One region of the Ruegeria sp. AK4 genome, then DNA from elsewhere that is predicted to be linked to it. Evidence: riboswitches for the same ligand, from Rfam matches in the RefSeq annotation. Region 1 holds a riboswitch; each other region holds the start of a gene.
The links. A riboswitch is a leader RNA that binds a small molecule or an ion and turns the genes downstream of it on or off. The one in region 1 is predicted to bind cobalamin.
Positions count from the first base shown of each region.

Region 1 (7,390 bases):
AGTAGAAAAGAGGGATGGCCGCGCCCTGAAAGCGCGACCATCTTGGGGGTGATCCGGGGCTTAGCCCTGGGTCTTGGCGAAGCGGGCCAGCAGTTCGTTGGCTTCCTCTTCGATCGTCTTGAACGCGGTTTCCACGTCGGTTTCACCGGTCAGGATACGGCCATATTCGCGGTTCATGATGTCGCGGATCTGGACGTAGAAGCCCATGCGGTAGCCTTTGGTGTTGTCGCCTGCTTTTTCCTGCAGCTGGTTCACGCCAACTTGGGCAGCCGGGTAACGGTCATAGTGGCCGTCTTTCTTGGCAACCTCATAGGCCGCTTCGGTGATCGGCACATAACCGGTTTCCTGATGCCAGAAATACTGGGTGTCAGGCGCGGTCAGGAAGCGGAAGAATTCCGCGGTCGCCTTGTTTTCCTCATCCGATTTTCCGGCCATGGCGAACAGCGCTGCGCCACCGATGAAGGTCTGTGTCGGCTCGGCGGTCACGCCTTCCCAATAGGGCAGTTGAACGGCGCTGAATTCAAACGGCAGGTCTTTCTGCAGCAGGCCACCGAAAGACCCCGACGAGCCCAGCCACATGGCGACTTTGCCTTCTTCGAACGGCTTCGCGTTGTCACCCCAGCCGGTGCCGTACCATTCGAACAGGCCGTTTTCTTTCCAATCGTTTACCGCGGTGAAATGCGCCTTGATGGCGTCATTGTTGACCAGGATCTGGGTGTCGGTGCCGTCATAGCCGTTGTTGTTGGTCGCAAACGGCAGGTTGTGGCGCGACATGAAGTTTTCGGTGAAGATCCAGGGCAGGTGCGACTGGCTGAGCGCGATATAGCCTGCGTCTTTCAGGGCCGGGGCGGTGGTCGACTGGAACTCTTCCCAGGTTTTCGGCGGGGTGACGCCTGCGGCTTCCAGCGCGTCAACATTGTAATACAGGATCGGGGTCGACGAGTTGAACGGCATGCCGATCATCTTGCCATCGCTGTCGGCGTAGAAGTAGCGCACACCGGCGATGTAGTCATTGATGTCGAAGTCGACGCCATTGTCAGCCAGCAGGTCCTGAACCGGAACAGTTGCGCCTTTGGCGGCGATCACGGTCGCAGCACCGGCGTCGAACACCTGCATGATGTTGGGCTGTTCGCCAGCACGGAAGGCGGCGATGCCGGCGGTCAGCGTCTCTTCGTAGCTTCCCTTGTAGATCGGAGTGATCTTGTACTCGTCTTGCGAGGCGTTGAATTTCTCAGCCACCTTGTTGACGGTTTCCCCCAGCTGACCGCCATGAGCGTGCCACCAGGTGATTTCGGTTTCGGCAAATACTGCAGTCGCTGTGAAAGCGAATGCCGCAGCAGTTGCGCAGAACTTGAGATTGGTCATGTTGATTCTCCGGTCCAGTAATGGCGCTGGCGATGCCGCAACTCGCGTCATCGCGCCAGATTACGGGAGGTCTGCCCCCCAAAAGTGAATTCAAATGCACGCGCCGGGAGATACGAAAATCGGCCCCGATGTGCACACGTGGTCACATACGCGTATCATATGACGGTTTTTTGAAACTTTCCTAGCAATATTGACAAATTCGGCCAAAAAAGGGGAAGCCTTGGATGTGAGTGACGACGTGATCAACCCAGCCGAAAGGCCGCGCCGGGTAACCGCGCAAGCCGTCGCAGATGCGGCGGGCGTGTCGCGTTCGTCGGTGTCGCGGGCGTTTACGCCCGGTGCCTATCTCGATGCGGATAAACGGAAAAAGATTCACGAGGTCGCGACTCGCATGGGCTATCAACCCAACGCTTTGGCGGCGGGTCTGAAAGGCGGGCGGTCGCATCTGGTGGCCGTTTTCGTGGGCAACATGCGCAACACCTACGATTCCGAGTTCGTCAACCGGCTGGTCGGTGAACTCAACGTTCTGAACAAATGGCCGATCCTGATCGATGGCGGTGATGCGCGGGCTGAAGCCGCGATTGATCAGGTTCTGCGCTACCCGCTGGATGCTCTGATTCTGCGGGGCGGCAGCATGCCCGGCGCGTTGGTCGCACAATGCAGCAAATTTGGTGTGCCCATGATCTCATCCGGTCGAATCGTGCATGCGCCGGGCGTCGATAACGTGTGCTGCAAAAACGCCGAAGGAACGCGAATCGCCACTCAGACTCTGGTCGAACGGGGCCGTACGAAATTCGGGTACATCGCGGGCGCGTCCTGTTTTGCCTCCTCAGCCGAGCGCAGATCGGGTTTGATCGCCGCTCTTGACCAGACGGGCCTGCCCCTGATCGCGGAAGAGGCCGGAGAGTTCACCGTCGAGGCCGGGTACCGGGCCGCTATGAGGATGCTGCAAGATCACAATCTAGACGCCCTAGTATGCGCCAATGACGCCAGCGCCATCGGTGCCCTGACCGCAGCGCGCGAGCTTGGCGTGGATGTGCCCGGGTCGCTGTCGATTGTGGGGTTTGACGATATCGAAATGGCTGGCTGGCCGATGTTCAATCTGAGTACCGTGAACAACCCGATAAACCAGTCGGTCGAGCACGTTATCCGGCTGCTTGAACGAAGGCTGGAAGACCCCGCCAGCAAAAGTGAAACGCTGTTGATTGACCCGTTTTTTGTCCCGCGCGGCACGCACTAGCGACGTCAGTCGCCTTTGGCCGATTTGAACAGGTACAGGAACACGAAAAGCGATCCGATCGACGTGGTCACGATCCCCACGGGCAGTTCCTGCGGTGCAAGCAGAAGCCGGGACAGGATATCGGACAGGGTCAGCAGAATCGCTCCGACGATGGCAGAGGCCACAAGCAGGTTGCGATGCAGGGTGCCTGCAATGCCCCGGGCGATATGAGGGACCATCAGACCGACAAAGCCGATCACACCTGCGACCGACACGAAGCTGGCCGTCGCGAGCGCGGCCACGAAGAACATGCTGAACCGCAGACCCTGCACGGGAATGCCCAGTGTGGCGGCGGTGAAGTCTCCGGTCAGCAGCGCATCCAGCCACCGGCTGCGGTAGAGCGCATAGCTGAGGATCAGCCCCAGCCCGATCAGGACCAGCGGGAAGGTCTCCCACCGGGCCAGACCCAATCCGCCCAGCATCCAGAAGATCACCGAATGGGCGGCCCGGCTGTCGCCAGCGAAGATCAGGTAGTTGGTGATGGCCGAGAACAGGAATGACACGGCCAGCCCGGCCAGGATCAGCTTTTCTGGCGCGCTGGTGCGCAGGCTGTGGACCAGCGCCAGAACAATGCCCGACGCAATCAGGCCGCCGCAAAAGGCTGCCAGCGGCAAGGTCCAGATGCCCAACACATCTCCGGTGACGGTGATCACCAGAACCGCGCCCGCCGCCGCGCCCGAGGACAGGCCAAACAAAAACGGGTCCGCCAGATCGTTGCGCGTGGTGGTTTGCAGAACCACGCCAACAACCCCAAGCCCGGCGCCGATGACGGCAGCAAACAGGGCCCGGGGCAAGCGCAGATCAAACACGATCCGATGCATGGGCGACATCTCACCCTCAGTCAGACCGGTACCGAGGCCAGTCGCGGTGATAACGTCCCGCACCGGGATCGGCGTTGTTCCGTAGACCACGGACAACAGCAAAAGGGCGATCAGAACGACCGCCCCCAGCAGTATCAACCGGCCCGTTTGGGCCATATCAGTTGCTTACCGGATGCATGGCCCTTGTCATCTTCTCGATGGCGTCGATGTTGGCCGGTCCAGGGGTCAGCTCTTCGTAGCGCAACCCGATCCAGCGTTTGTTCCTGACCGCATCGGTCTGCGACATCACCGGATGTTCCTGCAGGAATTTGAACGTGTCTTCCGCCCCGTTGCCGGTCTGATAGTCCAGCAAGACCAGGAATTCCGGGTTTGCGGCGGCAACAGCCTCCCACGAGGTGCGGCCCCAGCTTGTGTCCAGATCATGGGTCACGTTCACACCGCCAGCAGCCTCGATCATCGCGTCGGGAATGGCGTATTTACCGGCGGTAAAGGGTGCATCAGCAGGCCCGTCCAGCAGGAATACACGCGGCTTGGTCACATCTGAGGTTTTGGTTTTGATCGCGGCAAGCTGCACTTTCCAGCCGGACACCAGCGCCTCGGCCCGGTCTTCGACATGCATCACCTTGCCCAGACGCAGAACATCGTCAAACAGCAGGTCCATGCTGGCTTCGGGGCGGTCCTTGTCCAGATGCACGCAGCTTTCAGTCAGGATCATGGTTTTGATGCCGAAGGGGGCCAGCGTGTCGGGCGTGACATCTCCGCCCGGTTTCATGCCGTAATACCAGCCTGCGAAGAACAGGTCGGGCTCAACCGCGACGAGGTTCTCGATCGTCGGGTATTTCGGCGCGAGCTCAGGGATATCGCCGCGCTGCGCGTCGAAATCGGTGCTGGTCTTGTACCAGCCGGTGATGCCGGTCAGGCCAACGATTTTGTCCTGCAGGCCAAGCGCAAACGCCATGTCGGTCATGTTCATGTCATGCACGACCAATCGCTCGGGCTGTGTGTCAAACACCAGCGGTTCGCCGCAGTTGTCGACCGAGACTTCCTGTGCCGCCGCGCCGCTTGCCAGACCGGTGATCAGCGCCACAGGCCAGAGTTTCTGCTTCATCCTAAATCCTTTTGAGGTGACAGTTTGCGTTTTCGGATATCGAGCGCAGGGATCACACGGCCTTCGTGCTGAAAGCACAGGTAATCCACGCCAAAGGTTTCGCGGACGCGGCCCGGTGTCAGCACCTCGCTCACCGGTCCAAATCCGGTCAGCCGCGTGGCTTTCATCAGCGCGACATGGGTCGCAAATTCCGGGATCATGACCAGATCGTGGACGATCATGACGACCGTCACGCCCAGTTCTGCCACCAGCGACAGCATGTGCCCCTTGGCGTCGGGGTCCAGATGGTTGGTCGGTTCGTCCAGAAACAGCAAAACCGGGTTTTGCGCCAGCGCCCTTGCGATATGGGCGCGCTGCCTTTCCCCGCCTGACAATCTGCCCAGCGGTTTTTCTGCCAGATGGAACAGGCCGGTGACATCCAGAACGCGGTTCAGGTCGGTTGCGTGGTCAGCGGCTGATCTGTCCGCTTTGATCGGGATCTGACCCAGTGCAACATAGTCCCGCAAGCGCAGCCGACCATCGGGGAATTCCTGTTGCCCCACCACGGCAATCGTCCGCGCCCGCTGTCTGGCAGAGAGGTTCCGCAGGCTTTGACCCTGGATGCGGACATCGCCAAGGGCCATACGTTCGGCCCCGCATAACAGTTTCAGCAGCGTGGTCTTGCCCGCGCCATTCGGTCCGGCGATGGCCAGGATCGAGCCTTCTTCAAGGCTGAACGAGGTGTCCTGCAGCAGCATATCTCCGTTCAGCGCGTAATATCCCAAACCCTCGGCCACCAGAAAACTCATGAACCGTCCTCCGACGGCAGACGCGGCATGCGCGACAGAGTTTTGGTGAGCAGGGCAGGGGGGCGCTCGGATGCGCTGGTCCAGCCATCTGCGCTATCACGATACTGGCGGGCAAAGTCGGCCAGCGCCGTCAAGTCCTTGTCGGTCTGAATGTCGCCGAACAGATACTGGGCCTTGCCTGCGGCCTGCAGGCCAACGGTCATGGGTCGTTCGCACCCGGCCATGCAGGCGATCAGGCGGGTTTTGAAACCGTCGGGAAGCTGGCGGTCCAGTGCGTCTTTTGCTGCGTCCGCCGACACAGGCCCCTGACAGGTCTCGCAGATCAGAACGTGGTGATCAGTGTCGTGCGGCATTCTTCGCTCCGAAAAATGCCAATGGCGGACACGTGGTGCCGGTATCTTGAACACGCAAGCGTGCCATCAAAGCCTCCTTCCAGGACACCCCGCCCCGGGTTGGTTGAACATATGATGGCAGGTCTCCTGACTTGCGGGTCGTCGCTCGGTCAACCTTCCCGGCCTTTTGGCCAGTGGTGATTTGACGTCGCTCTCCGCCTACAGTTGCGGGGGCAGTCACGGCTTTGGCCTGCACAGGCCGCACCGTATTCCCATTTTCGTCCCTCGGGCGCGCCGTCGGGAACCATCCCGTGCAGCTAGTCCGGGAATAGAATAGTTGTCAAGAGTCTCGGTCCAGCCGGGGCCGGCGCCTGTCAGTAATCTGCGACCAGAAGGAAATCGGGCTCGGCATCTTCTTCGATTGTCGCAAAGCGCGGGATCGGGTCTTCGAACACATTGTCGGTGCGGTCGTCATTGACGGTCGAAACCTCGCCGATCAGACAATCACCGCGTTCCGCCCAGAACGCGTGCCAGATACCCGGCATCAGCGTGACGCTTTGACCCGGCGCAAGCCGTAAAAGCTCACCGGGTTTGATCGTGACGGGGCAGCCATCGCTGGGCACGATGACAGGATTTTCCCGGTCGATCCCCCCATCTTCATCCGAGGCGTAAATCTCCATCACCAGATCGCCACCGCCCCGGTTGATGATGTCTTCGGCCTTTATGATATGGCGATGCATCGGGGACAGCTGCTTGTCGCGCGAGATCAGCAGCTTTTCCGCGTATAACATCCCGCGCCCGAGGCTGAGGTCATTGGCGTCGCCGTTGCGCAGGGTGAACAGAAACAGGCCCAGCTCATCAAATCGGCCCTGACCGTAATCGGTTATGTCCCAGCCCAGATTGCGGTCCCGTATGCCAGCCGCCTTTTCGCTGCGCATCTGGTCGAGGGACCAGTCGGCAAACGGGGGCAGCACGGCACCGAAAGAGTGAATGAACGCCTGCGCCTCGGACTTGATGCGGTTGATGTCGGATCGTTTCATGGGTTTGCCCTTATAAGGGGTTAAAGCTCGTGCGCCCAGGGCGGGTTTGCCCCGGCGCGGGATACGGTGACGGCTGCAACGGCGGCACCGGACGACAGGGCAGCGCGAAGACTGTCGGCGTTGAGCGCGCGAATACCGTCTTTGGTCAGATGTCCGGCGCGATGCAGTTCGGCCAGAACCCCGGCATTGAACGTGTCGCCAGCGCCGACCGTATCGACAACCTCGACCCGCTGAACCGGCACGGAGACCTCGGTTCCGTCCGACAGATACCCTGTGGCCCCTTCACCACCTCTGGTCACGATGACCACCGAAGGCCCCGCCTGCAGCAAAAGCGGCACTTTCTCGGTCAGGGTTTCCGGGCCGGGGACGATCCAGTCCAGATCCTCGTCCGAGACCTTGACGATATCCGCCTGCGCGATCATCCGGTTCAGCCGCGTACGATACCGGGTCTGGTCCTGAATGAACCCCGGGCGAATATTGGGGTCCAGCATGACCGCGCGCTTTGCACCATGGCGGTTCAAAAGGTCGGCATAGGCGTCGGCGCAGGGCTCGCAAGCCAGGCTGATACCACCGAAATACAGGGCCGATACGGCGGTTAACCGATCCGGCATATCCTCGGCGCGCAGCATCCGGCCTGCGGTGTTTTCATCGACGAAG
Region 1 covers NZ_JBQFXS010000002.1:309,466-316,855, reverse strand. The annotation lists gene ACR0EZ_RS05365 (extracellular solute-binding protein) at 61-1,365, opposite strand; gene ACR0EZ_RS05360 (LacI family DNA-binding transcriptional regulator) at 1,592-2,605, shown strand; gene ACR0EZ_RS05355 (FecCD family ABC transporter permease) at 2,611-3,621, opposite strand; gene ACR0EZ_RS05350 (ABC transporter substrate-binding protein) at 3,623-4,573, opposite strand; gene ACR0EZ_RS05345 (ABC transporter ATP-binding protein) at 4,570-5,361, opposite strand; gene ACR0EZ_RS05340 (DUF1636 family protein) at 5,358-5,714, opposite strand; cobalamin riboswitch at 5,814-6,017, opposite strand; gene ACR0EZ_RS05335 (D-lyxose/D-mannose family sugar isomerase) at 6,068-6,733, opposite strand; gene ACR0EZ_RS05330 (carbohydrate kinase family protein) at 6,754-7,390, opposite strand, start outside.

Region 2 (7,390 bases), on a different contig from region 1:
ACCGGCGCGCCCGCTTCGGTACATCCCAGAAGGATCGGCGCTTCGACCACCCCGCCCGGACCATTGCAGATCAGATCATGGGTCATCGGGATCAGCGCCAGCTGGTCCAGCCCTTCGCCCTGCACCAGCAGCTTTCCGCGCCAGACCAGCGCGCATCTGGCCATCGGATCACGGCGCGCCGCATCCAGCTTGTCACCATCGCCGCGAAGATGCGCCGCCCGGTTCAGGCCCGAGCCGCCAAATGTCACCAGTTCCGCGTTTTTCATTGAATGTCCTTTGGGTCCTGCGCACAGGGCTGCCATGACTGCACCGCTGTTGCAATGGCAATTCACCGGCTGGAAATCCAACTGTTGCCACGGAAAGGCCGCATGCAGGCCCCGGAAAATTCATCTATTATACTTTCTAGTGAATTTGATTAAGAAACAGCATCCAAAAGTAGAAAATTGATATTAAACAAATCTTTGCCGGGGCGAGACCCGGCAAGAACATCTGGGGCCAATATCCGCATTCTGGCGACCACCGACCTGCATATGAACCTGACCGGTTTCGACTACTATGCCGACCGGTCCGATCCATCGATTGGGTTCACGCGGACGGCCACGCTGATCCGGCAGGCCCGGGCACAGGCCGGTGACAGTCTTGTGCTGCTGTTCGACAATGGCGATTTCCTTTAGGGCACGCAGCTGGGCGAATGGGCGGCAACGCAGGATGATCCCCATCCGCTGATGCAGGCTTTCGGAGCATTGGAGTACGACGCAATTGCGCTTGGAAACCATGACTTCGGGTTCGGGCTGCCGGTGCTGGACCGCATCCTCGCTCAGGCCCCCTGCCCGGTCGTGTGCAGCAACATGCGCCGCTTGAAGGCACCGCAGATTTGGGCGGATGGCACTATTCTGGAGCGTACGGTTTTATGGCAGGGAAAGCCTGCCGCCATTCACATCGGCGTTCTGTCCGTCCTGCCGCCGCAAACCGCCCGCTGGGAATCTCATCTGTTGCAGGACGAGGTCATTGCCGAGGACATAATTGAAGCGGCGCACAAGCAGGTGAAACATCTGCGCTCCGAGGGGTGTGATCTGATCCTTGCCCTGTCGCATTCCGGCCTTGGTGAGCCACAGCCCGCCCCCGGTTTGGAAAACGCCGCCATCCCTTTGGCCGCGATTGACGGCATCGATGCGATCATTGCGGGGCACACCCATCTGACTCTGCCCGGTCCGGCGCATGAGGGGCTTGCCCATGTCGATCACGTCGCCGGACGCATTCACGGCAAACCGGCGGTCATGCCCGGCTCGGCGGGTTCATATCTCGGAGTGATCGACCTGTCGCTGTCCCGTGGCCCCTCCGGCACATGGCGCATCGAAGGCAGCGGTGCTGAGCTGCGGCCTGTCGTTGCAGAACCTCATCAGGAACCGGTGCCCGAGGATCCTCAGTTCGTGGGGCTTTTTGCCCAGGCGCACGCGCAGACGCGGGCGATGGTAGCGGAACCGGTCGCCCGTATCCCGCGCGATCTGCACAGCTACTTCAGCCTCTGCGCGCCGGATCGGGGGCTTGCTCTGGTGGCGGCGGCGCAAGCTGCGGCGCTGCGCCCGCATCTGTCTGCATCCGGTCTGGCCGACCTGCCCGTTCTGTCAGCGGTTGCACCCTGCAAAAGCGGCGGGCGCGCCGGCCCCCGCTGGTACACTCAGGTTCCCGCCGGGGAAATCTGCCTGCGCCACATCGCCGACCTGCATTTGTTTCCAAACGAATTGCGGGGCGTTGTCGTGACCGGCGCGCAGCTGCGGGACTGGCTGGAAATGTCCGCTAGCGTTTTCAATCAACAAAACACCGGCCAAACCGCCGACCTGATCGACCCCCGCCGCGCCGGGTATAATTTCGACGTGCTCTTCGGCCTCACCTATCGGTTCGACCTGTCCCAACCCGCGCGCTTCGACGCCGAGGGGGGGCTGATCGACCCCGCCCATAACAGGGTGTCCGCTCTGGAATTCGGGGGCCAACCTGTCCGCCCGGATCAGAGGTTCGCGGTCGCGCTGAACCACTACCGGGCCAGTGGCGGCGGCAAATTTCCGACGGTGTTCCAAAGCCGAATCCTCGACCTGCCGACGCTGGAAATAAAGCATGTCCTCAGAGGTTACCTGTCGGACACCCTGCCGCGTGACCCGCTTGAGGACGCGCCGCACCCCTTTTCTTTCGCCCCTCTGTCCGGGGCTGGCGCCGTCCTCAGAACCGGCCCCGGCGCAATCAAGTATCTGGATGAGCTGGACATCTTCAACTCCAAGCCGCTGGGACGCGACGCGGAGGGGTTCCAGCGGATAGGCCTGACGCTCTGACGGGTTGTCTTTTGCCCGGCACCTGCCTATATCGGGGTCGAGAGGTTGGCGCGGGCGAGCGCCTCGCCAACCTGGTCAGGTCCGGAAGGAAGCAGCCACAACGAGCCCCGCTTGGGTCGATGTCCAACCTCTCACTTACGCAAACCCCAGCCGCAGGAGGGCTTTTATGAATGTAGCAAAGACCCTTCGGGCAGAGCGGTTCTGAACCCTATCCACGCGACTGCCTGAACCCATGACCGACGGATGCGCGCCCGCCATCTGTGGGTTTTGCTGTATCTGAACTCAGGCAGACCAATGACTCTTACCCTTACGGACCTTGGATGGTCCTCTTACTTTGCCGCGCAGCACGCGGCCAATCCATCGTGCAATCCCTATCGCATCACCGCCGTGCACCGCGACCGGCTGATCGGAGTGAACGCGGATGGCGAAACGCCCCTGCTCTCCCCGGACCGGCCCACCGGCGAATTTGCCGTTGGTGACTGGGTGCTTAGCGACGACCACAACCGCGTCCGGCACCTGCTGGACCGGCGCAGCACCCTGCAACGCCGCGCCGCAGGCACTGGGGCCGAGGCGCAGCTGATCGCCGCCAATGTCGATGTGCTGTTCATCGTCAGTTCCTGCAATGCCGATTTCAATCCGCCCCGGCTGGAGCGGTATCTGGCACTGGCCCATCAATCCGGCTGTTACCCGGTTGTGGTTCTGACCAAGGCAGACACCTGTGCAGATCCTTCCGACTATGCCGCCCGGGCGCAGGCGCTGGCACCGTTCCTGACGGTTCTTGCGGTGAACGCGTTGAAGGCTGACGATATCCAGCAGGTGCTGTCGTGGTGCCCTTCGGGGCAGACAGCCGCGCTGGTCGGGTCGTCCGGCGTGGGCAAAACGACGCTGGCGAACGGGATGACCGGGCGGCAGGACGGAACCGCCGGCATTCGTGAAGATGACGCACGCGGGCGGCACACCACGACGTCGCGCGCGCTACACCGGATGCAAAACGGCGGCTGGCTGATCGACACGCCGGGCATGCGCGCCCTGCGGCTGCTGGACGCGCAGGATGGTGTGGACGAGGTGTTCTCGGACATCCTCGAACTCGCCAACATGTGCCGGTTTTCGGACTGCCAGCACGAGGCTGAACCCGGTTGCGCCGTGCAGGCGGCCATCGGGGACGGTACGCTGGATGCCGACCGGCTGGAGCGGTGGCGGAAGCTGCGGCGCGAGGATCAGAGGAATTCTGAAACCGTGGCGCAGTCCCGGGCGCGCGACAAGGCGTTCGGCAAGATGGTGCGGTCCGTGATGCAGGACAAGAAGTCCCGCAAGGGTCTGTGACGGCAGGGGCACCGGATCACCGGTGCCCTTTCTCAGCCAATCAGACGCGGCCAGACGGCAGCGTTGCGGCGCGCAAAAACGCCGATATGGCCGATATCGCTTACGCCGAAGTCTTTTGGCGACAGCAGGTGCCGTTTTGCCCCGGACCCGTACAGATCGGCCAGCCGCCAGACGGCTTCGGGCGGGACCATCTGATCGTCTTCAAAGGTGAACAGGTCCACAGGCACGCCTGACCCGGACCATTTGGCCTCTGGCAGGCTCGTGCCAATGTCGGGCACGTAGTTGAGCGGCGCCGTGCACCATCTGCGCCACTGCCAATAGACAGGCGCAGGCAAATCCGAGCCAAACCCCAGCGCCTTGCCCGGCAGGTAACCCATCGCGTGAACCGTCAGCGGCGCGTGGCCGTACCAGAACAGCCCTGCCAGCGCCCGATACGGCCAGGGATGATCCGACAGCGTGACCAGCCCCGAACACACGCAGATCATGCGATCGATCCGGTCGATATCGGGCTGCACCGGTCCCAGCATCGCCCCGACCGAATGGCCGATGGTCCAGTGCTGCGCGTCAGGGAAGCGGCGGCGCATCTCGGCGCGGGCGGCGGGCATGTCGATCAGGGCCCAATCCGCCATCGTGGCCTTTGAGTGCTTCAACGGCCCCGACGCGGACGACCCGAAATCGCGATAATCATAGGTCAGGCAGGCCATGCCCCGGTCCGATGCCAGCCAATGGGCAAAATGCCGGTAGTACTCGCGCGGAACGCCGGTGGCGCTGTTCAGCACAACTACAGTTTCGGGATCGGAAACCGGGCGGTACAGCCGCGCCGACAGCATCGCCGGGCCGGACGGAAACTGGAAGTCTTCTGTCAAAACCGTTTGCTGCGCGTCCAACATGGCACCCTCGGAATCAATCTGAACTATTCGGTTCATTTCTTGATCAGGCGCTGAACGGCACGGCCAAGTCAACAGCGAAGCCACATGACCAAACGTCCACTTCGGGCCGAGGGCGCAAAATGCGGATCAAGATCAGCTTGACTCGGGGCCCGGCCAACCGCTAGCGATTGTGTGATGGTTTCCGGCCCCCACAAGGGGTCGGGATGAAAAGGGAACTCGGTGCGGTTCTGCCCGGCGATGCCGGAACGAACCAAGGCCGCGACTGCCCCCGCAACTGTAAGCGGTGAGCACTGCCGGAACACCACTGGCCGAAAGGCTGGGAAGGTCGGCAACGCTTTGACCCGCAAGTCAGGAGACCTGCCATCAGAACTGAAACCGAAACTCGGGCGGGGTGTCCGGGCAGGTCCTGACAGCTTCGCGCAGTCCTACCTGATCCACATCCCCCGTCCGCCGCGCGGAGGGCGCAGGATGATCTGGAAGACAAAGACGCATGAATTCACCGCAACCGTGTGCCAGCGGACCGGCAAAACCTGCCCGGCGCTGGCCCGGATGGCGCGTGCGCTGACACAGGCGGTGGCAGAAGCCGGACCCGCCACCACGGCTGAGTTCGAAATCGAAGGCAGCAGCGAGCTGAGGTTTTGCCCCGGCGGCTGCACCGCCCGGTTCCGCGCTCGTCCGGATCAGATCCGGGTGTTTTGCGGCAAGGGCGCCGAGGATGATCTGGACAGGCTGGACCGCTACGCCGACATGATTTTTGGCACAGGCTTCAGCCCATTGCCCGCGGGTGTAGTCGCCAGCCCACCCTGCGCAATGCTTGACGCAACAGCGATCACCCCGCCCGAAAGGCGGGCTGAACCGCATCGGGTTTCAGCCTGAGTCAAGCGTCACTCACCACCTGTGCCGTCCCGACGGCCCAGGCCATCTGCCCCTCGGTCTCGACCGCGCAGGGCCGGATGGCCCGCAACCGCGCCAGCGCCTTTTGCGGGGGCTCTCCGCATTCGACCATCAGCCGCAGGACAACCATGCCCGACCGGCCGCAGCCGCCCCGGCAATGGACCAGCACCCGCCCGCCGCCGGACAGCGCATGCCGCACCGTCGCGCTGACCGAGGGCCACGCGTCAAGCACCGCCTGCGGTGGTGCGCCGAAATCCTCGACCGGCAGATGCACCCAACGGCTGGCGCGGCCCTGAATATCGCTGCCGAAATCCTGCGCGCCGTGCTGCAACATCTCGACCGCGGTGGTCATCGAAATCACCAGCCCCGGCTTCCAGTCCGAAATCAGTTCCAGATCACCGGAATAGTCCCCGCTGCAGCCCGGAATCGGCGTCAGGGCCAGCGTACCGCCCCCAACTTGCAGCGCGTAGATCGCCATCTGAGACATAAACCAAGTCCCCTCATGAAATAATCGCCAAAAATACAGTCTCTGGAATAGGCCGAACCAGTTTACGCAAGGACCCGCGTTTTCCAAAACAAAAATCCTGACGACGCGCTGTGGACGCGGGCGGCGGCGACCTCTACGCTGCGGCAGAACTCGAATCCGCGAAAGCAGACATGACCGACACGCCCAGCCCCGCCTATCAGGTTCTCGCCCGCAAATACCGCCCGGAAACTTTCGCCGATCTTGTGGGACAGGACGCGATGGTGCGCACGCTGAAAAACGCGTTCGAGGCGGACCGCATCGCGCAAGCCTTTGTCATGACAGGCATTCGCGGCACCGGCAAGACCACCACGGCGCGCATCATCGCCAAAGGGATGAACTGCATCGGGCCGGATGGTCAGGGCGGCCCCACGACTGAACCTTGCGGCCAGTGCGAACATTGCGTGGCGATCATGGAAGGCCGCCATGTCGACGTGATGGAGATGGACGCCGCCAGCCGCACCGGCGTCAACGATATTCGCGAGATCATCGACAGCGTCCGCTACCGCGCAGCCTCGGCCCGCTACAAGATTTACATCATCGATGAGGTTCACATGCTCTCGACCAGCGCCTTCAACGCGCTGCTCAAAACGCTCGAGGAACCGCCCGAACATGTGAAGTTCATCTTCGCCACCACCGAGATCCGCAAGGTCCCGGTCACGGTGCTGTCGCGCTGCCAGCGTTTTGATCTGCGCCGGATCGAACCGGAAGACATGATCGACCTGCTGCGCAAGATCGCCGATGCCGAAGGGGCCCAGATCGCCGAGGATGCGCTGGCGCTGATCACCCGCGCCGCCGAAGGGTCGGCCCGCGATGCGACCTCGCTGCTGGATCAGGCCATATCCCATGGCGCGGGCGAGACCAGCGCCGATCAGGTGCGCGCCATGCTGGGTCTGGCGGATCGGGGCCGGGTGTTGGACCTGATCGACATGATCCTGCGCGGCGACGCCGCCGGTGCGCTCACCGAGCTGAGCGCCCAATACGCCGAAGGCGCCGACCCGCTGGCCGTGCTGCGCGATCTGGCCGAGATCACCCATTGGGTCTCGGTGGTGAAAATCACCCCCGACGCCGCCGAAGACCCGACGGTCTCGCCCGACGAACGTGCCCGTGGTCAGCAGATGGCCGAGGCCCTGCCCATGCGCGTCCTGACCCGCATGTGGCAGATGCTGCTGAAGGCGCTGGATGAGGTCGCAGCCGCCCCCAACGCCATGATGGCCGCCGAAATGGCGGTGATCCGCCTGACCCATGTGGCCGACCTGCCCAGCCCGGAAGAGCTGATCAAACGCCTGCAGGACGCCCCGCCGCCCCCGCCCGGTGGCCCCGGCGGCGGCGTTCCCCTGCCCGGCAATGGCGCACCGCCGGTTCAGGCCAGCGCCGTATCTTCAACCTACGCCCCCGCCCCGCGCGGATCGGGCGGCGCGCCGGTGGCTGCACTG
Region 2 covers NZ_JBQFXS010000019.1:11,385-18,774, reverse strand. The annotation lists gene nudC (NAD(+) diphosphatase) at 1-266, opposite strand, end outside; gene ACR0EZ_RS21245 (hypothetical protein) at 444-674, shown strand; gene ACR0EZ_RS21240 (5'-nucleotidase C-terminal domain-containing protein) at 726-2,324, shown strand; RNA gene ffs (signal recognition particle sRNA small type) at 2,363-2,461, shown strand; gene rsgA (ribosome small subunit-dependent GTPase A) at 2,619-3,647, shown strand; gene ACR0EZ_RS21225 (alpha/beta hydrolase family protein) at 3,680-4,573, opposite strand; cobalamin riboswitch at 4,697-4,916, shown strand; gene ACR0EZ_RS21220 (hypothetical protein) at 5,006-5,413, shown strand; gene ACR0EZ_RS21215 (protein-tyrosine phosphatase family protein) at 5,415-5,918, opposite strand; gene ACR0EZ_RS21210 (DNA polymerase III subunit gamma/tau) at 6,089-7,390, shown strand, end outside.
Region 2: another riboswitch for cobalamin. It lies ahead of ACR0EZ_RS21220 (hypothetical protein); the one in region 1 lies ahead of ACR0EZ_RS05340 (DUF1636 family protein).

Region 3 (7,390 bases), on a different contig from region 1:
CATACTTGGGTCCAATCTGATTGCGACACTTTACACTGTTCGATTTATCAGAGTGTGCGGATGCGTCGTATCAGTATCGACCCTGCTCTCGAATTGGTGAAAACCCGTGTGCGCAAAAAGCGAAAAAAACCGCCGATTCAAGGGCATGTTTCAGCGACATGCTGCCGAAAAAGGCAAGTGTTTCAGTCTTCGAACGGATTTTCAGCGCCCAAAATAGCGTCTGTATCGGCCCCAAAGACCGGGGGTGCCTGCCGATATGTTACAGGCGTGCGCGACAGGTTCAGCGGATTCCCGATCAACTGCACCTCGCCGGGGTCGGCCTGCATGGCAATCTGCATCTGTCTTGCTGCGACCTGATCGGTGGCAAAGACCTGATCCAGCGATTGCACCGGACCAACCGGAACCTTGACGGCTTCCAACTGCGAGATCACCGTTTTCGTCGTCAGCGCCCGCAACGCCGGGCGCAGCACATCGTTCAGCGCGTCGCGGTGTTCCAGCCGGGCCGGGTTGGTGGCAAAACGAGTGTCCTCGGCAAGTTCAGGCATCTGAATGAAGCCGCAGAACCGTTTGAACTGGTTGTCATTTCCAACGGCCAGAATCACGTGTCCATCCGAGGTTTCATAGACCTCGTACGGGACAATATTGGGATGCCCGTTGCCGCGCCTTTGGGGAACGCTGCCCGAGGTCAGATAGTTCACCCCTTCATTGATCAGCCACGCGACCTGCGCGTCCACAAGGGCCAGATCGATCTGCTGACCCTCTCCGGTCAGGTCGCGATGGCGCAGCGCGGCCAGAATACCCACGGCCGCATACATGCCGCACATGACATCGGCGATGCCGACGCCGACTTTCATCGGCATGCCGTCCGGGTCGCCGGTCAGGGACATGATCCCGCCATAGCCCTGCGCCATCAGGTCGTAGCCCGGTTTCGCAGAGTTGGGGCCGGACTGTCCGTAGCCCGAGATCGAGCAGTAAACGAGACCGGGCAGGTCCTGCGACAGGGTCGCGTAATCCAGCCCGTATTTCGCCAGCCCGCCGGGTTTGAAGTTCTCGATCAGAATGTCGGCATGCGAGGCCAGCCGTTTGATCTCCGCCTGTCCTTCGGGCGTTGCGATGTCGATGGCGACGGATTTCTTGTTGCGGTTGGCCGACATGAAATACGCGCTTAGGTCTGAGTGGTTGCCATCGGCATCTTCCACGTAAGGCGGGCCCCATTGGCGGGTGTCGTCCCCCCCGGTGGCCGGGTTCTCGACCTTGATGACTCTGGCGCCCAGATCGCCCAGAAGCTGGGTGCAGGTCGGGCCGGCCAGAATGCGGGACAGGTCCAGAACCTTGACGCCTTTCAGTGGTCCTTCAGATCCGGCCATCATATCCTCCGCGGTCAATCTCGGCGGCGATAACGGTGAAGCGGTCGGCTTTCAAGGCATCATTCAGGGCGTCCCGCAGTTCTGCGCGGTTGCGCACAGTATGTCCGTAGCCGCCAAAGGCCCGGCCCATAGCGGCGAAGTCATGATGGTCGAAGTCCACGCCACGGTTGCCCATCTGGCGCTGGCGCTGTTTCAACTCGATCAGCGCAAGGCTGGCATCGACGAAGACCAGAAAGATCGGGTTGCCGCCCATCTCGGCAGCGGTCGACAACTCTCCGGCGACCATCAGGAACCCGGCGTCACCGGAAAAGCTGATCACGGGGCGGTCGGGTTCGGCCAGTTTCAGGCCGATGGCCATCGGCACGGCACATCCCATCGTGCACAGCGCCGAGGACTGGATCAGACCGCGCTCTTCCGTGCAGTTCCACATCTGGCTCAGCAGGATGCGATGCGCGCCACTATCGGCAGTCGCCAGCGTTTCCGGCGGAAGGACGGCACGGGTTTCGGCGATCACCCCCGCCGGACCCCAGTCATCATCGGTCGGGAAGGCCTGCGCCAGCGCGGCCTTGACCTGCGCAGGTTCCCCGCCGGGCCATGTCTGGCGCGCGGGGTTGCCTTTGGCGACGGCTTCCAGCGTGGCCCCGGTATCGGCAACCAGATTCAGCCCGGCCTGATGCATGTAGTGGTCGTTGGGCACAGCCGAGATGTCGATGACGCGCTTTTCCTCGGGGTCCCAGATTTCGCGCCAGCCGGGGCGCATTTCGATGGGGTCATAGCCCAGGCACAGCACCAGATCGGCCTGTTCGACCAGCGGCACCAGATGTTTGTCCGCCAGCGGCGACAGGCCTGCGCCACCAAGGCACAGCGGATGATCCTCGGGCACCACACCCTTGGCCTTGTAGCTGGTCACGAAGGGAATGCCGAAATGTTCCAGAAACGCCTGTACCAAATTGCGCGAGTTGTCATAGAGCACGTCCAGACCGACAATGGCGATGGGCCGCTCGGCCTCGGCCACCCAGCGGCGGGCTTTTTCCACGCAGTTCCCCTCGGGCGCGACTGCGGCGATCTTGGCGCGGCGGCGGCGCTTTGCGCCCGGCACCCGTGTATCGGCAACCGAAATCGGCACGTCGATATGCACCGGACCGGGGCGGGGCTGGTTGACCAGCGTGACCGCCTTGTCGGCGACAATATCCGCGCCCTCAGCCGTCATCAGGAACGTGCCCTTGGTGATCGAGCGATAGACCTGCGCGTGATCCATCACCTGATGGGTGTAGGTCAGCGCCTCATCCGCGTCGACGCAGCCGGTCAGCACGATCATCGGCACCCGGTCCTGCAGCGCGTTGGCGACCACATTGATCCCGTTCATCGCGCCGGGGCCAAGCGTTGCCACCAGAATGGCAGGCGCGCCATCGCGGTGATGCACGGCCTCGGCCATGAACCCGGCGGAATTTTCGTGTTTGGCCAGATGAAAGGTGATCCCCGCCTGTTCCAGCGCATCCACCAGCGTCAGAACCTCGCCCCCCGGCATGCCGAACGCGTGGCGGCATCCGGCCTCGTACAGTCGTTGTGCCAGAAGATCAGCGGCGCGGGGGGGCATGTCCTGCATCAATCGTGCTCCGAATTCGTTATTTCAAAGCAGATTGCGGAGGATGCCCCCGGAAGCAAGTCGGATCACGTCAGTGTGACTATTTAGCTGCGCTTTCTGCCACCGCCTGAAACTTTTCGTCCAGTTCCAGGGCGATATCGCTCAGCGCTTCGCCGCCTTCGTAAACATAGGGGGCAAAGACAAATGTCGGCGTTTTGTAGGACAGCGTGGCCGTGCCGTCCGCGTTTTCAGTCACATAGAACCGGATCGGCGCTTCGATCATCGCGGCGGTCGAGGTTTCCAGAACGCGCACGGCGTAATCGTTGTTGAATGCCCCGATAACCAGATTGCCCGGAATGGCGATGCCCCGCGCGGCGGCGGCCTTGGTCGGCCCGGCCTGAGTGACCACGATCAGCCCGTTCCCTTTGACCGCTGCTTTGGTGTCATCGACCAGTTGCGCATAGCTTTTGCCCGAGGGATAGACGGCCCAGCCGGCGGGCGGCTCGGCAATCTCGGCGCTGGCGGGCAGGGCCAGAATACATAACATCGACCAGAGCGCTTTCATCGGGCAACCTCCTCGGCTAAGGGTGCGTGATTGATGCCAGAAAGCGGCGGGATGCGCACTCACATTCTTGTGTCCGGCGCGGCGCGATGAGCTTGCGCTGCGGTCGGGAAACCCGCAGAACTGGCGCACGGAAAGGCAGGGGCGATTTGGCACGGGCGCGTATTTTGATCTGCAGCAGTTGCGTTGGCACCCGCGACCGCGACGGGGAACGGCAGGCCGTGCAAGAGGCACTGAAGCAGGCCGGTTTGGACACGCAGGTGGACGTGGCCGAGCACGAATGTTTCAGCGGGTGCGATCAGCCAACCGTGCTGGCCCTTCAGGGGCAGGGCTTGGCCTCATACGTTTTTTCCGGGATCGATGTTGTGGCGGATGCCGAGGACATTGCCGCGACCTGCCAGACCTACCTGAACAGCCCGGCAGGGTGGATCGAAGACGCCCGGCCCTGCGGGCGACTTCGGTTGTGTCTGCGGGCGCGTGTTCCGGCTTGCTAGTCTACCTGAACCGTCGTCGAGGCGCGGACCGGAACGTTGTCGACCATCAACTGGCTGTGGCTGTTGGCGTTCAGGGACACTTCGATTTCAACCTCGCCCTTGGGCAGATCGGCGATGTGCATCCAGTTGCCATAGAGCCGCGCCAGTTTCACCCCGTTCGCATAGACATGGGCATGCCCTTCGCCGGGCTGGTCGGTGGCCGAGGCGTTTTCCGGCGCAAACCGAAAGTTCTGCGGCATGACATGCAGGTTCCAACCGGCCATCGGGTCTTTGACAATGGCAATTTCAACGGCCGGGGCGTCCGGCCCTGCCGGCAGGTTGATCGTTGCGGAATGGTCATGCGCAGCGGCTTCGGCATTGTGGCTGCCGTGATGGGCCGGGTCGGCGTGATCGTGGCCGTCGAAGGTAACACCATTGGCCGCCGCAAGCACGAACCCCGCGCCGCCGCCAAAGACCAGACCAATCGCAAACAAAGCAAGGGGGCGAGACATTTGTTTTCCTTGGGAAACAGAAAGTCCCGCCGGGGTTGCGCCCGGCGGGTTATCGGGTTGGCCGATCACGCGTTGGCTTCGGCGTGGCTGGCTTCTTTCTGCCAGAAATACCCGGAGAAAGACCCCACCAACACCCAGGCAACCAGACCGATGCCAAAGGCCCGCGCCGCGAAAAGGGCACCGATCTCGGTCGGCACGGGGCCGGTAAAGACATCAGGCTCGGGCGCGCCGATCAGGTGCGGGGCCATCAGCAGGACGGCTGCGATGACATAGCTGACAAGGTTGCCGCCAAACGCGATCAGCCACATGGCGACACCTGCGGAGGCCACGGTCGCAAACCACCAGAGCTGACGTGCGCCGACATCCGCCGCCGCAACGCCCGGCACCTCGGGGGCGAGTGTGAAGCCCGGCGCGAAGTGGAACGCGACGAAACCCGCAAGGCCCCACAGCACGCCGGTGCGGCCATCGACCTTGTGCCCCTGACCTTCGGCGACCGACATCAGCGCGACCAGAATCAGCGCGTAGCCGGTATAGGTCAGCATCGTGAATATGACGCTTAGCGCGTCGCGGGTCAGGTCCGAGAACATGCCGGGCAGTTCGGGATGTGCCGAAACGGCCTCGGCTCCGAAATGGATCAACTCCCCGGATTCATAAAGCTCGGCATGCAACAGCACGGGTTGCACGAAAATAAGCTGCAGCAAGGCGGCAATCAGCCCCGCTGCAGCACCAGCGAACAACGCGCTGGTCAGAATGCGACTGAACATCGGCTTAGTGGCAGGGGAAACCGGTCGCGTGGCGCACATCGTGGGCGGCGTCATGCAGGCCGGATGCCTGAACATGGCCGGTCAGGGTGATCACCCCAAAACCCAGAGCCACGGCGAACAGTACCGGCAGGAGACCTGTCTTGGCGGCAGAAGCCGTTTGCGTTTGTGTTGTCATTTCTTGTCCTCCAAAGCCGCCGCACCCGACGGCTGGTGTTTCATTTGTCGCCTGGCAGGTCTCCTGGCTTGCGGGTCGGTGCCTCTGTTCGCCTTCCCCCCGAGTGATCGGGAGTGGCTGGTTGAACAGGGGCTCACCGCTTACAGTCGCGGGGGCGGCTTTGGCTTGGGCTTCTGGCGAAACCGCACCAAATTCCCTCTTAGCATCCGGAAGTCTCCGGCGGGACCAGACGCATTCATTTAGCCGCGATGTCTGGGGCGGCGCAATCGCCATTTGCGACCTTTTGCGTCAGATCCCGCGCTTTTTCAGCAAATAGATATCCATGATCCAGCCATGATCGGCGCGGGCCCGGGCGCGGGTGTCGAGTATCCGCTGTGCGACCTCGGCCAGCGGGCCGCGGATCAGGATTTCCTCTTTCATGCCAACATAGGCACCCCACCAGATATCGTAATCTGCCATCTCGAGGCTTTGGAACGAGCATTCGCCATCCAGCATCACGGCCACTTTCGATCCTGCCTCGGGCCAGCCCTCATCCCGGATGCGCCGCCCGGTGGTGACAACATAGGGCGCACCAATATCGTTGATCGGGATCGCATGAGCGGCAGTCAGCGCCTGCAAAGCGGTGATGCCGGGGATTACCTTTGTCGAAGGGTGCGGGTCCAGCCGCGACGCGATTCGCAAAGAACTGTCATAGAGCGACGGATCGCCCCAGATCAGCAGCGCGACGCTGCGCGCCTCGGGATGCTCCGCGATCGCCTCTTGCCAGCGCAGGGCGATGGCGTCGTGCCACTCATCCACGCCGCGCAGGTAGCCATCCTCGGAACGGCGTTTGGGAATGTCGAAATAGGCGATGTTGGGGGGCGTCTCGGACACCTGCGCGATGATTTCCTCACGCAGTCCGGCCAGATCGGCCTTATTCTCACCTTTGCGCGGGATCAGGATCAGGTCCGCCGCACGGATCGCCTTCGCGCCCTGAAATGTCACGTGATCAGGATTGCCCGTGCCGATGCCGATCAGGGTCAGGTCATACATCGTCGAACTCTGCCAGCGGGCCGTACAGGATCAGGGCCGGGGCGGTTCCGATCTCGGACTGCAACTGGTCTGACAGCGCGCCGATGGTGGAGCGCTGCAGGGATTGCTCGGGCGTCGAAACCGACTCGGCCATCAGCGCGGGCGTGTCCAACGGCAGACCGTGGGCATGCAGCGCCTCGACCAGCAAAGGGAAGGTGCGTTTGCCCATGAACACAACCGTCGTCGCGCCGGGGTCGGCGAGGGCGGGCAGGTTCAGGTCCTTTGGCAGCTTGCCGCTGACATCGTGGCCGGTGACGAACTGCACCCGCCGCGCGGTCAGGCGGCGGGTCAGCGGAATGCCTGCCGCGGCAGCCGCCGCAACGGCTGAGGGGATGCCCGGAATGATCTCATATTCGATCCCGGCGGCGCGCAGGGCCACCAGCTCTTCCTCAAGCCGTCCGAACAACCCGCCATCGCCCGATTTCAGCCGCACGACACGCTGCCCGGTCTGGGCGTATTCCACCAGCAACCGGCTGACATGATCCTGCTTGGGTGAGGGGCGACCGGCCCGTTTGCCGACGCCGACCAGATCGGCATCGTCGCGCGCATGGGTCAGGATCGGGCCGCTGCTCAGATCGTCAAACAGCACCGCATCGGCCTTTTGCATCCGATCGACGGCCTTCAGCGTCAATAGCTCGGGGTCGCCGGGACCGGAACCGATGAACGACACGAACCCGCTCATGCCGAGGCCTCGGCGATCAGGTGAAAGAACGTGCCAGTCACATTGCCACGGACCGAGCCGGTTTGCGGCCCTTCGGTCCCCTCGGCGTCAAACACCCGCGCCAATGGGGCATCCGGCTGGTCGATGATCGAGGAATAATGGAACTCATGCCCCCGCAACGCGGTGCCTGCCGCAAGGCCCGGCATCGGGGCCAGCAATT
Region 3 covers NZ_JBQFXS010000006.1:72,153-79,542, forward strand. The annotation lists gene ACR0EZ_RS12475 (tetratricopeptide repeat protein) at 1-3, opposite strand, end outside; gene ACR0EZ_RS12480 (CaiB/BaiF CoA transferase family protein) at 183-1,367, opposite strand; gene ACR0EZ_RS12485 (thiamine pyrophosphate-binding protein) at 1,354-2,973, opposite strand; gene ACR0EZ_RS12490 (DUF302 domain-containing protein) at 3,053-3,517, opposite strand; gene ACR0EZ_RS12495 (DUF1636 family protein) at 3,682-4,008, shown strand; gene ACR0EZ_RS12500 (hypothetical protein) at 4,005-4,499, opposite strand; gene ACR0EZ_RS12505 (CbtA family protein) at 4,565-5,263, opposite strand; gene ACR0EZ_RS12510 (CbtB domain-containing protein) at 5,268-5,438, opposite strand; cobalamin riboswitch at 5,475-5,683, opposite strand; gene cobF (precorrin-6A synthase (deacetylating)) at 5,727-6,470, opposite strand; gene cobA (uroporphyrinogen-III C-methyltransferase) at 6,463-7,191, opposite strand; gene ACR0EZ_RS12525 (cobyrinic acid a,c-diamide synthase CobB) at 7,188-7,390, opposite strand, start outside.
Region 3: another riboswitch for cobalamin. It lies ahead of ACR0EZ_RS12510 (CbtB domain-containing protein); the one in region 1 lies ahead of ACR0EZ_RS05340 (DUF1636 family protein).

Region 4 (7,390 bases), on a different contig from region 1:
ACGAGGGCGCACCCGCACCACCAATCCGTCGCCCGACATCATCGGCCGGTGGGCTCCGGGGCACCAACCCTGAACGACCGGTTTTGAAGAGGCGGCGCTCATCCCAGCCCCTCCAGATCGGCGCGGATCGAGTTCCTGCGGGTCTCCCACAGCCCCGCCTCGAGCAGGGCGCGGAACCGGTCCTGCATGGCCTGATGCGCTTGCGGATTGGCCTCATGCAGGAAGGCATCGACATGCGGATCACCCAGCGTGGCATCATGGTAGAGGTCGAACAGATGCGGCGCGACCGTGCCCGACAGATGCGCGAATGAGGCCATGTGATCCAAAGTCGCCGCGATCTCGGCGGCACCCCGGAATCCGTGCCGCTGCATCCCCGCGATCCAGCCCGGATTGGCAGCGCGGGCATGGACCACGCGGCTGATTTCCTCGGGCAGGGTGCGGGCGCGCGGGGTGTCGGGGTTGGTGTTGTCCAGATGGTAGAGCTGCGCCTTGCCGCCGGTCACCGTCTTGGCGGCGGCAAAACCGGCCTCATGCGTGGCGTAGTCGTTGGCCAGCAGCAGATCGGTCTCGGTCAGGTCCTGCAGGTGCACAAAGCTGTCGGCCATTGCGACGCGCTGGGTGATGCCGTCCTTGTCCTGCGCGATATGCTCGCCTTCCAGCGCGAAGGAACTGGCATCCAGCCACGCTTCACCGGCCTGCGCGCGGGCTTCATCGGTATAGATTTCGGACAGTTGCGTCATGTTCACGCCATAGCTGCCCGGGGCGGGGCCATAGACGCGCGCGGCAGGTTTCTGACCGGCATAGGGGTTCCAGTCCGGTGCCTCATCCCGGGCCGACAATGCCCGAACGGCCTGACCGAAAAGCGCCGACAGCGTCGGGAACACATCGCGGAACAGGCCTGAGACGCGCAGCGTCACGTCCAGACGCGGGCGGCTGAGGTCGGTGATCGGCAGCACCTCGATGCCCGACACCCGTTCGGACCCTTTATCCCAGACCGGTTTTACCCCCAGCAGATGCAGCGCCATGGCGAATTCTTCGCCTGCGGTGCGCATGGTGGCCGAGCCCCAAAGGTCAACGATCAGCCCCTTGGGGTAGTCGCCCTCTTCCTGCAAGTGGCGGCGCACCAGTTCCTCGGCCAGTTTCACGCCTTGCGCATAGGCGGCGCGGGTCGGGACCGAGCGCGGGTCGGTGGTATAGAGGTTGCGTCCGGTGGGCAGCACATCCGAGCGGCCCCGGTACGGGGAGCCCGACGGCCCGGCCTCGATCCGTTTCCCCGCCAGCGCGTCGATCAGGGCGCTGCGTTCGGCATGGGCCGAGGGGGCGGGGTCGAAAGTGCCGGTGACCTCGGGCACGCGGCCAAAGACATGCAGCCCGTCGCCGAACTGGCTTTCCTTGATATCGCAGACAAAGCGGTCGATGCGGGTAATCGCTTCAGCCGTACAGGTGGCCTGATCCAGACCCAGATCGCTTTCCAGACCGATGGCCTGCGCCTCATCCCGGATGTCTTCCTGCAGCCGGTCGCGGCGCTTTGGGTCCAGACCGTCGGCGTTCGAGAATTCGTCCAGCAGAGATTCCAGCCGCACCATCCGGTCCGGGGTGCCGCTTTCCTTCATCGGGGGCGGGATGTGGCCCAGCGTGACGGCCCCGATCCGGCGCTTGGCCTGCGCGGCTTCGCCGGGATCGTTGACGATGAAGGGGTAGATGACGGGCAGGTCGCGGATCAGCGCCTCGGGCCAGCATTCATGGGACAGAGCGACGGATTTGCCCGGCAGCCATTCCAGCGTGCCATGCGCGCCGATATGGATCAGCGCATCCGCGCGCAGGCCTTTGCGCAGCCAGAGGTAAAAGGCGACATAGCTGTGGCGTGGGGTGCGCGACAGGTCGTGGTAGTCATCGTCCCGCAGCTCGGGCGTGCCGCGTTCGGGTTGCAGGGCGACCAGAGCGTTGCCCCGGCGCATGGCGGTGAAGTGGAATGCGCCGTCGGTGAAAGAGGGGTCGTCTTCCGGTTCGCCCCAGACGGTTTGCAGATCGGTCCGCAATTTCTCGGGCAGGTCCGCCAGCGCGGTCAGGTAATCGTCCAGCGGCCATGAGGGGCGGGCGTCCAGAAGTGTCTCGGCGATCGGCTCAGCCGGGGCCGAATCATAGCCCTCAGCCTGTAAATCAGACAGCATCGCCTCAGCCGAGGCCAGCGCATCGAGACCCACCGCATGAGCCATCTGCCAGTCCTTGCCGGGATAGGTGGACAGCACCAGCGCCGGGACCTGATCCGCCTTGGGCTTGTCATGCAGTGTCAGCCAACCGGTGACGCGGTCGATGATGGCTTCGATCCGTTCGGGTTCGGCCCTGTGGGCAAAGCGGGAATATTCCAGATGCGGGTCGCGTTTGCCCGGTTCCTTGAACGACGCGATGCCTGCCGAGATGCGCCCGTCCACCTCGGGCAGCACCACATGCATGGCGAGGTCGGCGGGGGACAGCCCGCGTTCCGCCTCGGCCCAGGCTTTGCGGCGCGAGGTGGCGAGGGCGACCTGAAACACCGGGACATTCGCGGCGTCCAGAGGCGAAGTGCCCGACGCGCCTTTGCCCGAGAAAGAGGTGGCGTTGATGATCGCCGAGGGCTCAAGGGTAGCCATCTGCTCGCGTAGCCAGTCGGCCGCTGCGGGGGCTTTCAGCGAGGGGGCAAAAAGACCCACGGCCTCGAACCCGCGTTCTCGCAGCCTGCGAATCAAAGCGGCGACCGGGGCGGTGTCGGCTGAGGTCAAATAGGCGCGGTAGAAGGTCACGAGGATGCGTTTGCCATCCCCGTCGAACGCGGTATCCACCGGGATCACGCCGCGATCCGGGCACCATGCGCCGCAATCGGGGATGGTTTTCGCCCCCATCACCGGCCCGGCATACAGCCCCGCCGCCAGCGCCATCTGAGCCAGTGCCGCCTGCGCCGCAACCTCTCCGCCGGTGTCGCACAGATGCGCCAGCCGCCGCAGGGTCGAGACGGGCAGGGTGGAATACTCATCCAGCCGTGTATCCTCACGCCCATCGGCGGGCAAGACAGCCAGCGCAATGCCTTTGGTCTGCGCCAGCGCCAGAACCTGCTGCAAGCCGTAGGACCAATAGGGAACGCCGCCGATCAAGCGGATCAGGATGCCCTTCGCGCCTTCCAGCGTCTGTTCCACATAGGTGTCGACAGACAGAGGGTGTTTCAGCGCTGTCAAGTTGGCCAGCCGCAAGGTCGGCATCCGCCCCTCGGGCCCGCCACCGCGATGCCAGCCTGCCGCGAAAGCGCCAAGGTCACTGTCCGAGAAGGACAGCACCACCAGATCCGCCGGGCTCTGGCCCAGATCGGTGGGGGTCTCGGTCTCTTCGAGCCCGTGGCTTTCGCGGAAGACGACGTGCATGGTTTACTCGGCGGCCTCTTTCAAGCCCACAAGGATATCGCGGATTTCGGCCTCTTTGATATCGTCATGCTCGGCGATCACCACAAGGCGCGAACGGCGCTCTACGCCCGGTTCCCACGGACGGTCATACTGATGACGGACGCGCGCACCGACGGCCTGAACCAACAGGCGCATCGGTTTGCCCTGAACAGCGGCGTAACCTTTGACCCGCAGGATGTTCAGCTCGGTCGCCAGACGTTCGATCCTGGCGACCAGATCGGCGGGGTCGGTCTGTTCGGGCAGTTCGACGATGATGCTTTCGAAATCGTCATGCTCGTGGTCGTCATGGCCGTCATGATGGCTGGGGCGGGCGTCCATGTCGTCTTCGGCTGCGGCCTCGAGGCCCAAAACGACGCGCACATCCACCACGCCCTCGGCGACTTCGACCACGGGCAGGGGGCGGGGGGCCTCGGCTGCGATGACTTCCTTGGCCTTCGCCACACCTTCCGGGCCAGCCAGATCGGGTTTGGTCAGCAGGATAATGTCGGCGCAGGAGATCTGATCCTCGAACACCTCGGACAGGGGCGTTTCGTGATCGATCGAGTCATCGGCCAGCCGCTGGGCATCCACCGCCTCGACATTCGGTGCAAAGCGACCGGCGGCGACGGCCTCGGCATCGGCCAGAGCGATCACGCCGTCCACAGTGATTTTCGAGCGGATATCGGGCCAGTCGAACGCTTTCAGCAGCGGTTTGGGCAGGGCGAGGCCGGAGGTTTCGATCAGGATATGTTCGGGCCGCGGCTCCAGCGCCATCAGCGCCTCGATGGTCGGAATGAAATCATCGGCCACGGTGCAGCATATGCAGCCGTTCGCCAGTTCCATAATGTTTTCGGCAGGGCAATCCGGGATGGCGCAGGATTTCAGGATATCGCCATCAACACCCACGTCGCCGAATTCGTTAACGACAACGGCCAAACGCTTGCCCTGCGGGTTCTGCATCAGGTGACGCACCAGCGTGGTCTTGCCCGAGCCCAGAAAGCCGGTGATCACGGTGACGGGAAGTTTTTCGAGATTGCTCATTTCAGGGCTCCAATCGGGGGAATGCGGGCCGCACAGTTTTTGCGGAAATGTTCGGGGCGCTCGCGCCATTTGACCAGACCGTCCTCGGTGGCGAGGTACTTGGTCGCGCCCTCGACGATCACGCCGACATGGTCGGTTTCGTTCAGATGCTCGTAGACAAAGGTCCAGCGATCCGGCCCGCCGCGCAGCACGATCGAACAGCCTTCATCACAATTCGACAGGCATTCGACGGCTTTCAGGGTAATGCCCTCGGGCAGGCCCGCCTGTTCCAGCGCCTTGTGCAGCAACGTGCCGGGCCGCTGTGCATCATCTTCGACAGGCAGGCCGCGGCGACAGGTCGTGCAAACCAGAAGTTCGACCGGAACGGTCTCGGTCATGTCTCTCATCCCCCCAAATCCTCTTCGTGGGGGACGGGGTTTCATGCGGGCCGATCAGAGCCCCACACCGGAACACCCCGTCCGGTTTCATCTTCGGGCGTTGGCAGGTCTCCCGGCTTGCGGATGTCAGAGCTCTCCTCTGTCGGATGTCCCGCCTTCCCGGCATTCGCCAGTGGCTTGGGCACCCTCTCCGGTCACGGTCGCGGGGGCGGCTGCGTTTGACGGAAAAACCCGCTGACGCATTCCCTTTTCATCTGCTGTCGCAGACACCAACGAAAGGGACATGCGGCAGCGGCGGCCCGCTTGTCAAGCGCAACGCGCCGATCCGTGAGGAAGCGGGTAAAAAGCGACCTGTCGGCGTCGCTGGGCGGCATGATCCGATCGCTGCGACGTGATCGCATGGTCGGCAACACGCGAACAGGAGGGTGCGGCGTATGAAGGTAGGGTTTATCGGGCTGGGCAATGTGGGCGGCAAGCTTTCTGGGTCGCTGCTGCGCAACGGAATCGATCTGACCGTGCATGACCTGAACCCGGATCTGGTGGCGGCCTTTGTCGCACAAGGGGCCAAAGCGGCGGAAGATCCGGCCCAGCTGATGCGCGATTGCGATGCGGTGATCACCTGCTTGCCGTCCCCTGCCGCCTCGGACGCGGTGATGCAGGAGATGCTGCCCGAGGTCAGCCCCGGTAAAATCTGGATGGAGATGTCGACCACCGACGAGGCCGAGGTCAAACGCCTGGGCGCGATGGTCATTGAACGGGGCGGTGCTGCCGTGGATTGCCCGGTTTCCGGCGGGTGCCACCGGGCGGCGACTGGCAATATCTCGATCTTCGCAGGCTGCGACCGCGCGACGTTCGAGCGTATTCTGCCCTTCCTGACCACGATGGGCCGTCGGGTCCTGCATACGGGCGATCTGGGCTCGGCTTCCGTTTTGAAAGTGCTGACCAACTACCTGGCCACCGCCAACCTGATTACCTGCGCCGAGGCTTTGGTGACGGCCAAGGCAGCGGGCATGGACCTGAATACTACCTATGAGGCGATCAAAATCTCGTCGGGCACCTCATTCGTTCATGAAACCGAAAGTCAGGTGATCCTGAACGGCTCGCGCGATATCTCGTTCACCATGGATCTGGTGAAAAAGGACATCGGCCTGTTTCAGGACGTTGCCGACCGCGCCGGTGTTCCGTTAGAGATCAATCCCGTGATGATCAGCATTTTCGAAGACGGCATTGCCCGGTACGGAGACCGCGAACTGTCGCCGAATATCATCCGGCGGCTGGAAGACGCCACCGGCCTCGACATCCGCGCCCCTGGTTTTCCGCCCGAGATGGAAGACGATGAGCCGGAAGAACCGGGATATGAAGTCATTCCGCAAGGACGCGCCGCAGAATAAACGGACATTCCAGACCGCAAAACCGAAGCGTTTCAGAGAGATGGAGGCGAGTACCGGAATCGAACCGGTGTACACGGATTTGCAATCCGCTGCGTCACCACTCCGCCAACTCGCCTTTTCAAGTAAAATCAAATACTTGCCGTGGTGTGGAGGGCGTTTTAGCAGCTTTCGCTGGGGGCGTCCAGTGGGAAGAATGCAAAATCGGCGCTCGGCCTGTAAATTGAGCGCCCTCGGTCCGGTACGAAACCTGCCACAAAACCCGGGTTGCGGCATCTGGGCCGTTGCCGGTGCGCAAGGGATGTGGCACAAGCCAGATAATCAAGGGTTCAAGACGAGAGATCACATGACAGATTTCGCCACCCGGCGCCGCACGATGGTTGACACGCAGGTTCGGCCCTCGGACGTCACGAAGTTTCCGATCATTGACGCGATGCTGAACGTTCCGCGGGAAAGCTTTGTGCCCGCGTCGCAGCGCGAGGCGTCTTATGCCGAAGAGCTGATCGACCTTGGAAACGGGCGCTGCATGCTCGAGCCGCGCACTCTGGCTAAGATGCTGGATGCGCTGAATATTTCAAATGACGAGGCGGTGCTGGATATCGGTTTGGCGCTTGGTTACTCGACCGCTGTTACCGCGCGCATGGCGCAGTTGGTTGTGGGTGTCGAGGAAGATGAAACCCTGGCGTCCGAGGCACAGAACCTGCTCAGCGAAGCCAATGCCGACAACGCGATTGTCCATGTGGGGCCTCTGGCACAGGGCGCGGCTGAACATGGGCCGTATGACGTGATCATGATCCAGGGCGGGGTCGAGGAAATACCGGACGATCTGCTGGGACAGCTCAAGGATCACGGCCGCATTGCCTGCCTGTTCGTCGAGGGGAATCTGGGCACCGTCCGGATCGGCCGCAAATCCGGCGAACGGGTCAGCTGGCGCGATGCCTTCAACGCCAGCGCACCGGTTTTAGATAGCTTTTCCGCAAAGTGTGCATTTTCGCTATAGTCATTTGACAGATATTTTTGCCGCCTTGATTAGTTGAAAACAAAGGCGCAAACTGCCGGAGAGGCAGCGTTATTTCGATTTGAGAGGATTTGGATATGCGTGGTACGGCGACAGGTAAGCTGGTCAGGGTGTTGGCTTTGACCGCTGGCATTGCCATCAGCGTAGTTCCCGGAC
Region 4 covers NZ_JBQFXS010000006.1:86,878-94,267, forward strand. The annotation lists gene cobG (precorrin-3B synthase) at 1-102, opposite strand, end outside; gene cobN (cobaltochelatase subunit CobN) at 99-3,392, opposite strand; gene cobW (cobalamin biosynthesis protein CobW) at 3,396-4,451, opposite strand; gene ACR0EZ_RS12580 (DUF1636 family protein) at 4,448-4,828, opposite strand; cobalamin riboswitch at 4,914-5,117, opposite strand; gene ACR0EZ_RS12585 (NAD(P)-dependent oxidoreductase) at 5,254-6,219, shown strand; tRNA gene ACR0EZ_RS12590 (tRNA-Cys) at 6,261-6,334, opposite strand; gene ACR0EZ_RS12595 (protein-L-isoaspartate O-methyltransferase family protein) at 6,563-7,216, shown strand; gene ACR0EZ_RS12600 (TolC family outer membrane protein) at 7,312-7,390, shown strand, end outside.
Region 4: another riboswitch for cobalamin. It lies ahead of ACR0EZ_RS12580 (DUF1636 family protein); the one in region 1 lies ahead of ACR0EZ_RS05340 (DUF1636 family protein).